DNA from 2 places in the Pedococcus soli genome. Region 2 is predicted to be linked to the other one. Evidence: predicted binding sites of a transcription regulator. Region 2 holds the regulator's gene; the other holds the start of a gene.
The links. The regulator Rex, encoded in region 2, represses fermentation and respiration genes when NADH is low (regulators of the CRP and FNR family bind a similar motif). The targets are predictions, from matches to a motif close to CTTGTGAANNNNTTCACAAG.
Positions count from the first base shown of each region.

Region 1 (4,408 bases), 1.1 Mb from region 2:
CGTGCCTCCCTGTCGCTGGCTCGTTCTCCCCACCCTAATCTCGGACCATGACAGTTGCGCGGCGCGTGGACTACACCGGCGAAGGGCTCTCCGAGGACGAGGTGGCTGACACGCCCTGGCAGCAGGCACGGCTCTGGGTCGACGAGGCGATCGCCCGGTCCGAGGCGCAGGACGACGTGCCGGAACCGACGGCCATCTCCATCGCGACGGTCGACGCCGACGGGCAGCCGAACGTCCGGACCGTGCTCATGCGCTTCTTCGACGACCGCGGACCCGGGTTCGTCACCGCGACCGTGTCGGCGAAGGGTCGGGAGATCGCCGCCACCGGCGGCATCGCGGCGGCGCTCACGTGGCCGTCGATGTTCCGCGCCATCCGCTTCCGTGGCCGGGCCGTCGAGCTCGACCGCGAGGAGATCGAGGGCTACTTCTTCTCCCGCCCCTGGGCCTCGCGCATCTCGGCGTGGGCGTCACAGCAGTCCCAGCCCGTCGGCAGCCGGGCGGACCTCGAGGCCGCCTACGACCGGTATGCCGCGCAGTTCCCCGACCGGGGCAAGGCCGACGACGTGCCCGTCCCCGACTTCTGGGGCGGGTGGCGGGTGCACTGCGACGAGGTGGAGTTCTGGGGCGGGCGACGCAACCGGCTGCACGACCGGCTGGTGTTCACCCGTACCGGCGAGGGCACCCTCGACGACCCGGCGAGCTGGAGCCTGTCCCGCCGTCAGCCCTAGGGCTGCAACGACGCCCGCTTCTCGCGCGCGTTCTCGTCCTGGCCGTCGACGTCCCGCTCCACCTCGTCCTCGCCGTTGCCGGAGTTCGCTCCCTCGCTGGGCTCACGCTCCTTGCGGCGCAGGAGGAACGACGCCAGCGCCAGCACGATGACGGTCCCGGTCAGCAGCCCCATGAGCCGCAGCGTGTCGGCGAACTCGGGCTTGCCCAGCAGGTCGGGTGCCTTCACCGACAGCACGACGATCTCCTTGATCGAGGCGATGATGCCGACGAGCAGGAACGGCTCGGCCACGAGCTCGCGGCGGGCCAGCGTCGTGCGGACGGCGAACAGCAGCTCGACGACGATGAAGACGAGCAGCAGGAGGTCGAGGATCTCGGCCGACGTCTCGATGACACCGCCGCTGCCGAGGTCACCGAACGCCAGGGCGGTCTTGCCGATCACCACTCCCGCGAGGCCGAAGAGGATGACGGCCACCGCCAGGTAGACGACGTTCTCGACCTGCTCGATCAGCCGCTCGATCCACTCGCCCATGACGGACATGGTGGCCGACGGCGCGCCGGTCGGCACCCTGAGCGCGCCGTCGGGTCCCCTCCAGTCGTGTCCGCATGGCGGGATGGGCGTTGATGAATCGTGAGACGTCGGCACACTTGTGAAACGAATCACACACGCGCACGCCAAGGGTGTCGTCCGCGCGGTCCTCCTTCTTCGACCGCCGATTTCCAGGAGCCCCATGGCCACCGCCATCCACCCCGTCGTCGCCGAGGTCACCGCCCGGGTGACCGAACGAAGCCGCGCCAGCCGCACGGCATACCTGCAGCGCCTCTCCCGCGCTGCCTCCGAGCTGAGCCTGCGCCCGGCCCGCACCGACCTCGGGTGCTCCAACCTCGCCCACGCCGTCGCGGCGTGCGGGGGGAGCGACCGCACCACCATGGCTGCCGACACCGGGGTCAGCCTCGGGATCGTCACGTCCTACAACGACATGCTCTCCGCGCACGCGCCCTTCGAGCACTACCCGCAGGCCATGAAGCAGACCGCCCGTGAGGTCGGTGCCGTCGCGCGCGTCGCCGGTGGGGTCCCCGCGATGTGTGACGGCATCACCCAGGGCCGGGCCGGCATGGAGCTCAGCCTGTTCAGCCGCGACGTGATCGCGATGTCGACGGCGATCGCGCTCTCCCACGACGTCTTCGACGGCGTCCTCATGCTCGGGGTCTGCGACAAGATCGTCCCCGGCCTCGTCGCCGGTGCGCTGTCGTTCGGCCACCTGCCGACCGCGCTCGTGCCCGCCGGGCCCATGGCGAGCGGGCGCTCCAACGCCGACAAGGCCGAGACGCGCAAGGCGTATGCCGCCGGCGAGGCGGGGCGCGAGGAGCTCCTCGCCAGCGAGGTCGCGTCCTACCACTCGCCCGGCACGTGCACCTTCTACGGCACCGCCAACTCCAACCAGATGCTCATGGACGTCATGGGCCTGCACCTGCCCGGTGCAGCCTTCATCCACCCCGACGACCCGGTGCGTGACGCCCTCACCGCGGCGACCACGCGTCGCGTCGCGGAGATCGCGGGCTCCGAGCAGCCGTACGGCATCGGCCAGGTCGTCGACGAGAAGTCCGTCGTCAACGGTGTCGTCGCCCTGCTCGCCACGGGCGGCTCGACGAACCACACGATGCACCTGATCTCGATGGCTGCCGCTGCCGGGGTCGACCTGACGTGGGAGGACTTCGACGACCTGTCTGCGGCCGTCCCCTCCGTCGCGCGGATCTACCCCAACGGCCCCGCGGACGTGAACCACTTCCACGCCGCCGGAGGCACGCCCTACCTCGTCCGCACCCTGCTCGACTCGGGGCTGCTGCACGAGGACGTCCTCACGCTCGCCGGGCCCGGCCTGCGCCACTACACGCGCAAGCCGCAGCTCGTCGACGGCGTCCTGGAGTTCGTCGACGCCCCGGCGGAGTCGCTCGACCCCGCGGTCCTGCGCCCGGCGACCGACCCGTTCGCCGCCGACGGCGGGCTGCGTGTCCTGCGCGGCAGCCTGGGCCACGCCATCATCAAGGTCTCGGCCGTCGCCGACGAGCACAAGGTCGTCGAGGCCCCGGCCCGGGTGTTCACCGACCAGGTCGGGTTCCTCCAGGCGTTCTCACGCCGTGAGCTGGACCGTGACGTCATCGTCGTCATCCGCGAGCAGGGTCCCAGCGCCAACGGCATGCCCGAGCTGCACGCGCTGACCCCGTCCCTCGGTGTCCTCCAGAAGCGTGGCCACGCCGTCGCGCTCGTCACCGACGGCCGGATGAGCGGAGCGTCCGGTGCGATCCCGGCCGCGATCCACGTGACACCGGAATCTGTTCACGCCGGCCCCATCTCGAGGATCCAGGACGGTGACGTGATCCGTGTCGACGCCCGCACCGGTCGACTCGACGTCCTCGTCGACGAGGACGAGTTCGCCGCGCGGCTGCCCGCCCAGCGGGTGAGCGAGGAGGGGGTCGGTACGGGTCGTGAGCTGTTCGCGCCGATGCGTGCGGCAGTGGGCCGCGCCGACGAGGGCGCCCACGTCTTCGCCAGCCTGGGGCGCGCCTTCGACCACTCCGTCATCCCCTCCGAGGAGATCTCATGACCGTCCCCGCGACCGTTCCCGCCAAGCCCGTCATCTCCCGCGAGGCGGACATCCTCGACCTCGCCCCGGTGATCCCCGTGGTCGTCGTGGACTCCGTCGAGCAGGCGGTCCCCCTCGCGCGGGCGCTGCTCCGCGGCGGCATACCGGTCATCGAGCTGACCCTGCGCAGTGCGGCCGGTCTCGGCGCCATCGAGGCCGTGGCCTCGGAGGTCGAGGGCATGGTCGTCGGCGCGGGCACCGTGGTCACGCCCGAGCAGGTGCGCCAGGTGCAGGACGCCGGCGCACAGTTCATCGTCACGCCGGGTTCGCCCCCACGGCTGCTGGAGGCGGCTCTTGCTTCAGGCCTGCCCCTGCTCGCGGGTGCGGGGACGCTGACCGAGATGCTGACGCTGGCCGAGGCCGGGCTCGAGGCGATGAAGTTCTTCCCCGCCGAGGCCAGCGGTGGACGCCCGTACCTCTCCGCCGTGGCCGGGCCGTGCCCGCAGCTGCGCTTCTGCCCGACCGGCGGCATCACGCGGGAGACCGCGGCGGACTGGCTCGCGCTCCCGAACGTCGGCTGCGTGGGTGGCTCGTGGCTCACCCCGAAGGACGCCGTCGCGCGCGGCGACTGGGACGTGGTCGAGCGGCTGGCGGCCGAGGCTGCCACACTGCGTCCCTAGGGGATCGCGCCTGTCACCGGGCGATTCGGCATCGTGTGGTGCCCCGCGAACAGGTGGGCGGTGGCCTCGTCGGGGGACTTGAGGCCGCCGCCCACCGCTGTGCCAGAGACCATCCGGGGGTCTGGGCGTCCGCACGTCCGGGCATGGAACAGCCCGCGGGCCTCGCCTCGCCGAATTCGAGCGGCTCGACATGTGCAGGGGACGACCTGCACGGCCCGCGGGCTGCGGTGAACTGCTTGGGATTGCGCAGGATGCGCCGTCGAAGCAGTCGACGTTGCGCACCTAGCGCGCAGTCACCTCACGCGTCCAATATGAAATCAATTCCTGGACCACCTCCCTTCCGTGTACCTCGACGCTAGGTCCACCCAGCGCGTCCCGCAACGGGTTAAGGGAGGGTGTCCGGATCGTGGCCGCCGC
Region 1 covers NZ_BAAGSF010000004.1:1,263,582-1,267,989, forward strand. The annotation lists gene pdxH (pyridoxamine 5'-phosphate oxidase) at 48-728, shown strand; gene ACYVKF_RS12125 (phosphate-starvation-inducible PsiE family protein) at 725-1,258, opposite strand; gene edd (phosphogluconate dehydratase) at 1,458-3,332, shown strand; gene eda (bifunctional 4-hydroxy-2-oxoglutarate aldolase/2-dehydro-3-deoxy-phosphogluconate aldolase) at 3,329-3,991, shown strand.
Region 1: a site for Rex is predicted at 1,374-1,393, ahead of edd (phosphogluconate dehydratase). Genes of this name have one in related genera too.

Region 2 (4,408 bases):
CGGGACCTCGTCGCGGAGCGCGTCGACCTGCGGCAGCGCCCGGTCGGTGAAGTCGCGCTGGGCGAGCAGCGCCTGCGGGTTGCCGGTGGCGGCGTAGTCGCGGTCGAGGGCCCGCTGGCCGGCCTGCACCGAGTCGGCGGCAGCGGACAGGGCGGTGTTGATGTCGCCGACGTCGGGGTCGGTGCGAGCAGCCAGGTCTCGGCTGTCGGAGATGTGCTCCTGGGCCTGTCCGAGGTACGTCGTCCCGCGCTGGAAGTCGCTGGTCGCCAGTCGGACGGCCACCCCGTCGAGCCAGCCCTTCACCGGGTACAGGGACTCGCCGGGCACGGCCGAGCGCGATGCGACGCCGACGATGCCACCGACCAGGAGGGCGGAGGCCGCGGCGCCGACCAGGGCCCGCGGCAGCCCGCGACCGACGACGACCACGACGGGGGCGGTGCGGGCGGCGGCCCTTCGCGCCGTCGCGGCGCGGGCCGCGGCCGGCGTGGGGGCGGGCAGGGACCGCGCCTCGACCATGAGGCGCTCGCGCAGGGCGGCGACGAACTCGGCGTCGGGCCCGGGAGCGACGGCGCCGACCGACAGCAGCTGGTGGCTGGTCTCGAGGAGGGCGCGAACGCGCGGGTCGTCGGGGTGCTCTCCCTCGAGCGCACGCTGGAAACGATCTGCCGAACGGTTCAGGACTGCCATGCCGACACCTCCCTCCCCAGCTCGGTCGCGGTCTTACGTGCTGAGAACGACGCGGAGGGGCGGAAGTTACGCAGGGAAACCCGTGCGAACCGGGCGGACCGCACGGGGCCGGGCCCGGGCGTCATCGACCGCTCAGAGCGCGACATCGGCGAGCTCCCGGTGCAGCGAACGGACGGCCCGCAGCTGGAGCTGCTTGACCGCCCCCTCGGACTTCCCGAGGACCTTGGCGGTCTCTGCGAGGGTGAGCCCCTGGAGGAAGCGCAGCACGACGCACTCGGCCTGCTCCGGCTTGAGGTTCTTGACGGCGGTGAGCAGGCGCTCGTCACGGAGCCGGTCGAGCACCTCCTGGTCGGGGGCGTCCACGCGCCGGTCGGCGTCGAGCATGTCGGCCGTGGTCACCTCCATGCGGAAGCGGGCCGACTTGGCGTTGTCGGTGATGAGGTTGCGGGCGATGGTGATGAACCAGGCCGCGATGTCACGGCCCTGCCAAGAGAAGGAGTCCATCCTGCGCAGGGCCCGCAGGAACGTCTCCGAGGTGATGTCCTCGGCGAGCTGCTGGCCCCCGACGCGGACGTAGACGTAGCGGTAGACCACGTCGACGTAGCGCTCGTAGAGCATCCCGAACGCCTCGGCATCGCCGCGCTGGGCCAGCTCGACGAGGGCGCTGATCCGCTCGAAGTCCTGGGGCGCCTCGCCCGGACCGAACCCGGCGCGCGCCGCCGGACCGGAGTCCTCCCCGCGGCCACCACCCGAGCCGTCGAGGGTCTCGCCACCGGCGACGCTGAGGGCGACCCGGAGCTGGTCGAGGAACCGCTGCGTCGCCGGGCCCATGCCGTGTCCGGCCAGTCCGACCCCTGCCGCGGCCGGGACGAGGCCGCCGAACGGGTCCGTGCCCAGGGCAGCGCGCAGCCCCGCGAACGGGTCCGCGGCACGGCGACGTGGGCGCATCCAGATAGGGGGAACCTCCTGACCGGACAGTTTTGCCGAAATCACGGCGTTTGTCAGGAGACCTCCACCACACCCGGACGCACCCGGAGCCCGTCGCAGGGCAACTCACGTACCGACGGGTAACCCTCGCGTCGACCGGAACCCCGGCACGCGGCATACGCTGGTCACGTGCCCGACCACGCAGAGACCGACGGGGCCGTCGCGCCGCGGATCCGACTCCTCGGCAAGCCCGGCTGCCACCTGTGCGACGACGCCCGGGCCGTGGTCGCCAGGGTCGCCGCCGACCTGGGGGTGGGGTGGCGCGAGGACTCGGTGCTGGACGACCCGGCCCTGATGGAGCAGTACGGCGAGCAGATCCCGGTGACGTTCGTCGACGGGCGGCAGCACGACTACTGGCGGGTCGACGAGACCCGGCTGCGCGCCGCCCTGCAGCCCTGAGCGAGGGTGCCGTGAGGGCCCGTGGTGACGTGGCTCACGCGGCGCGTGAGACGGCTGCTTGTGACTTTGTGCATCGGTTCACAAAGGCGTAATCTCGGTTCGCAGCCCGCGTCAGCCAGGTGCGGACCTTGCATGAACTGAAGGAGCCGGAGAAGACGTTGTCTGCCGACCCGAGCGCTCGTCGGGGCATACCCGACGCCACGGTGGCACGGTTGCCGGAGTACCTGCGCGCCCTGACGGGGTTCGCCGAACGCGGCATCACGTCCGTGTCCTCCGAGGAGCTCGCGGCTGCCGCGGGGGTCCGCAGCGCCAAGCTGCGCAAGGACCTGTCGCACCTGGGGTCCTACGGCGTCCGCGGGGTCGGCTACGAGGTGGACCACCTCGCCTACCAGATCTCCCGCGAGCTCGGACTCACCCAGGACTGGCCCGTGGCCATCGTGGGGATGGGCAACCTCGGGCACGCGCTCGCGGCCTACAGCGGGTTCGCCACGCGGGGGTTCCGCGTCGTCGCCCTGCTCGACCAGGACACCGTCCTGCACGAGCAGGAGATCGCCGGCCTCCCGGTGCAGCCGATGGAGGCCCTCCCGTCACTGGTCACCGACCAGGGCCTGGCCATCGGGGTCATCGCGACCCCGGCCGCGTCGGCCCAGTCCGTGTGTGACCAGCTCGTCGCTGCCGGGGTCCGCTCGATCCTCAACTTCGCACCGTGCGTGCTCGTCGTGCCCGAGGGCGTCGACGTCCGCAAGGTCGACCTCTCGACCGAGCTGCAGATCCTCGCCTTCCACGAGCAGCGCAAGTCGCTGGCAGCCCAGGGGGCCCTCGACGCCGTGGCCGAGGCGGTGTCGCGATGAGCCTGGTCATCCTGGGCCTGTCCCACCACACCGCACCGCTGAGCCTCCTCGAGTCGATGTCCCTCGACGCCGACGGGCGCTCCGCCCTGGCGGCCAACCTCTTCGCCCGCGACAACCTCTCCGAGGTCACCGTGGTGTCCACGTGCAACCGCACCGAGGTGTATGCCGAGTCGCTCACCTTCCACGGCGCCGTCACGGACCTCACCGACGCCCTCACCGAGGTGACCGGGGTGTCGCGCGACGAGCTGCGCGAACACCTCTACGTCCACTACGAGGACCGGGCCATCGCCCACGCCTTCACGGTCGCCTGCGGCCTGGACTCGATGGCGGTCGGCGAGGCGCAGATCCTCGGCCAGATGCGCACGTCGCTGCGCGAGGCCCAGCGCGCCGGGCACGCCGGGCCGTCCCTGAACACCCTCTTCCAGCAGGCGCTGCGGGTGGGCAAGCGGGCACACACCGAGACCGGGATCGACTCGGTCAGCGTCTCGCTCGTCGAGGCCGGGCTGGCCCGCGCCGAGCGTGAGCTGGGTTCGCTCGGGGGCCTCGACGTGCTCGTCGTCGGCGCGGGCGGCATGAGCTCGCTCGCGGCGACCACGGTGGCCCGGCGCGGCGTGCGTTCCCTCACCATCGTCAACCGCACGCTGTCCAAGGCCACGCGGCTGGCCGAGCGCACCGGGGCGAAGGCGCGTCCCCTGGACGAGCTCCACCGCGCCCTCGCCGGCGCCGACGTGGTCATCTCCTGCACCGGCTCCACCGGGGTAGTCGTCGACCTCGCCGGTGCCGCCGACGCCCAGGTGCTGCGTGCCGGTCGTCCCCAGGCGTACGTCGACCTGGCCCTGCCGCACGACGTCGCCCCCGAGGTCGACTCCCTCAACGGTGTGACCCTGGCCGGGCTCGCCTCCCTCGGTGCCGACCTGTCCGGCGGCGAGACCTCGAGCGAGGTGCAACAGGTGGCCGACCTCGTGATCGGCGAGGTCGCGGCGTACCTCACCTCCCGTGCGGCGGAGACCGTGGCCCCGACGGTGGCTGCCCTGCGCTCGCACGCCGCCGACGTCGTCGCCGGTGAGCTCTCGCGCCTCGACCAGCGCCTTCCCGACCTCGACGACACCGAGCGGGCCGAGGTCCAGCTCGCGGTGCACCGCATCGTCGAGAAGCTTCTGCACACCCCCACCGTCCGCGTGAAGGAGCTCGCCGTGGGCGGTCATGGCGACGGGTACGCCCAGGCCCTGCGCGAGCTGTTCGACCTGCGCCCCGGCGAGGCCGCCACGATGTCCGTGCCGCCCGAGCGGGGAGGTATGCCGTGAGCTCCACGACCGCATACGCGACCGGCTCCCAGCCGGCCACCCGCCCGCTCACGCTGCGTCTCGGCACCCGGCGCAGCGCGCTCGCGACGACGCAGTCGTCGTGGGTCGCCGACCGGTTGCGCGCCCTGGGCCACACGGTCGACCTCGTCACCATCGTCACCGAGGGCGACACCTCGACCG
Region 2 covers NZ_BAAGSF010000004.1:154,170-158,577, reverse strand. The annotation lists gene ACYVKF_RS06775 (hypothetical protein) at 1-687, opposite strand, end outside; gene ACYVKF_RS06770 (sigma-70 family RNA polymerase sigma factor) at 820-1,635, opposite strand; gene ACYVKF_RS06765 (glutaredoxin family protein) at 1,804-2,073, shown strand; gene ACYVKF_RS06760 (redox-sensing transcriptional repressor Rex) at 2,232-2,924, shown strand; gene ACYVKF_RS06755 (glutamyl-tRNA reductase) at 2,921-4,228, shown strand; gene hemC (hydroxymethylbilane synthase) at 4,225-4,408, shown strand, end outside.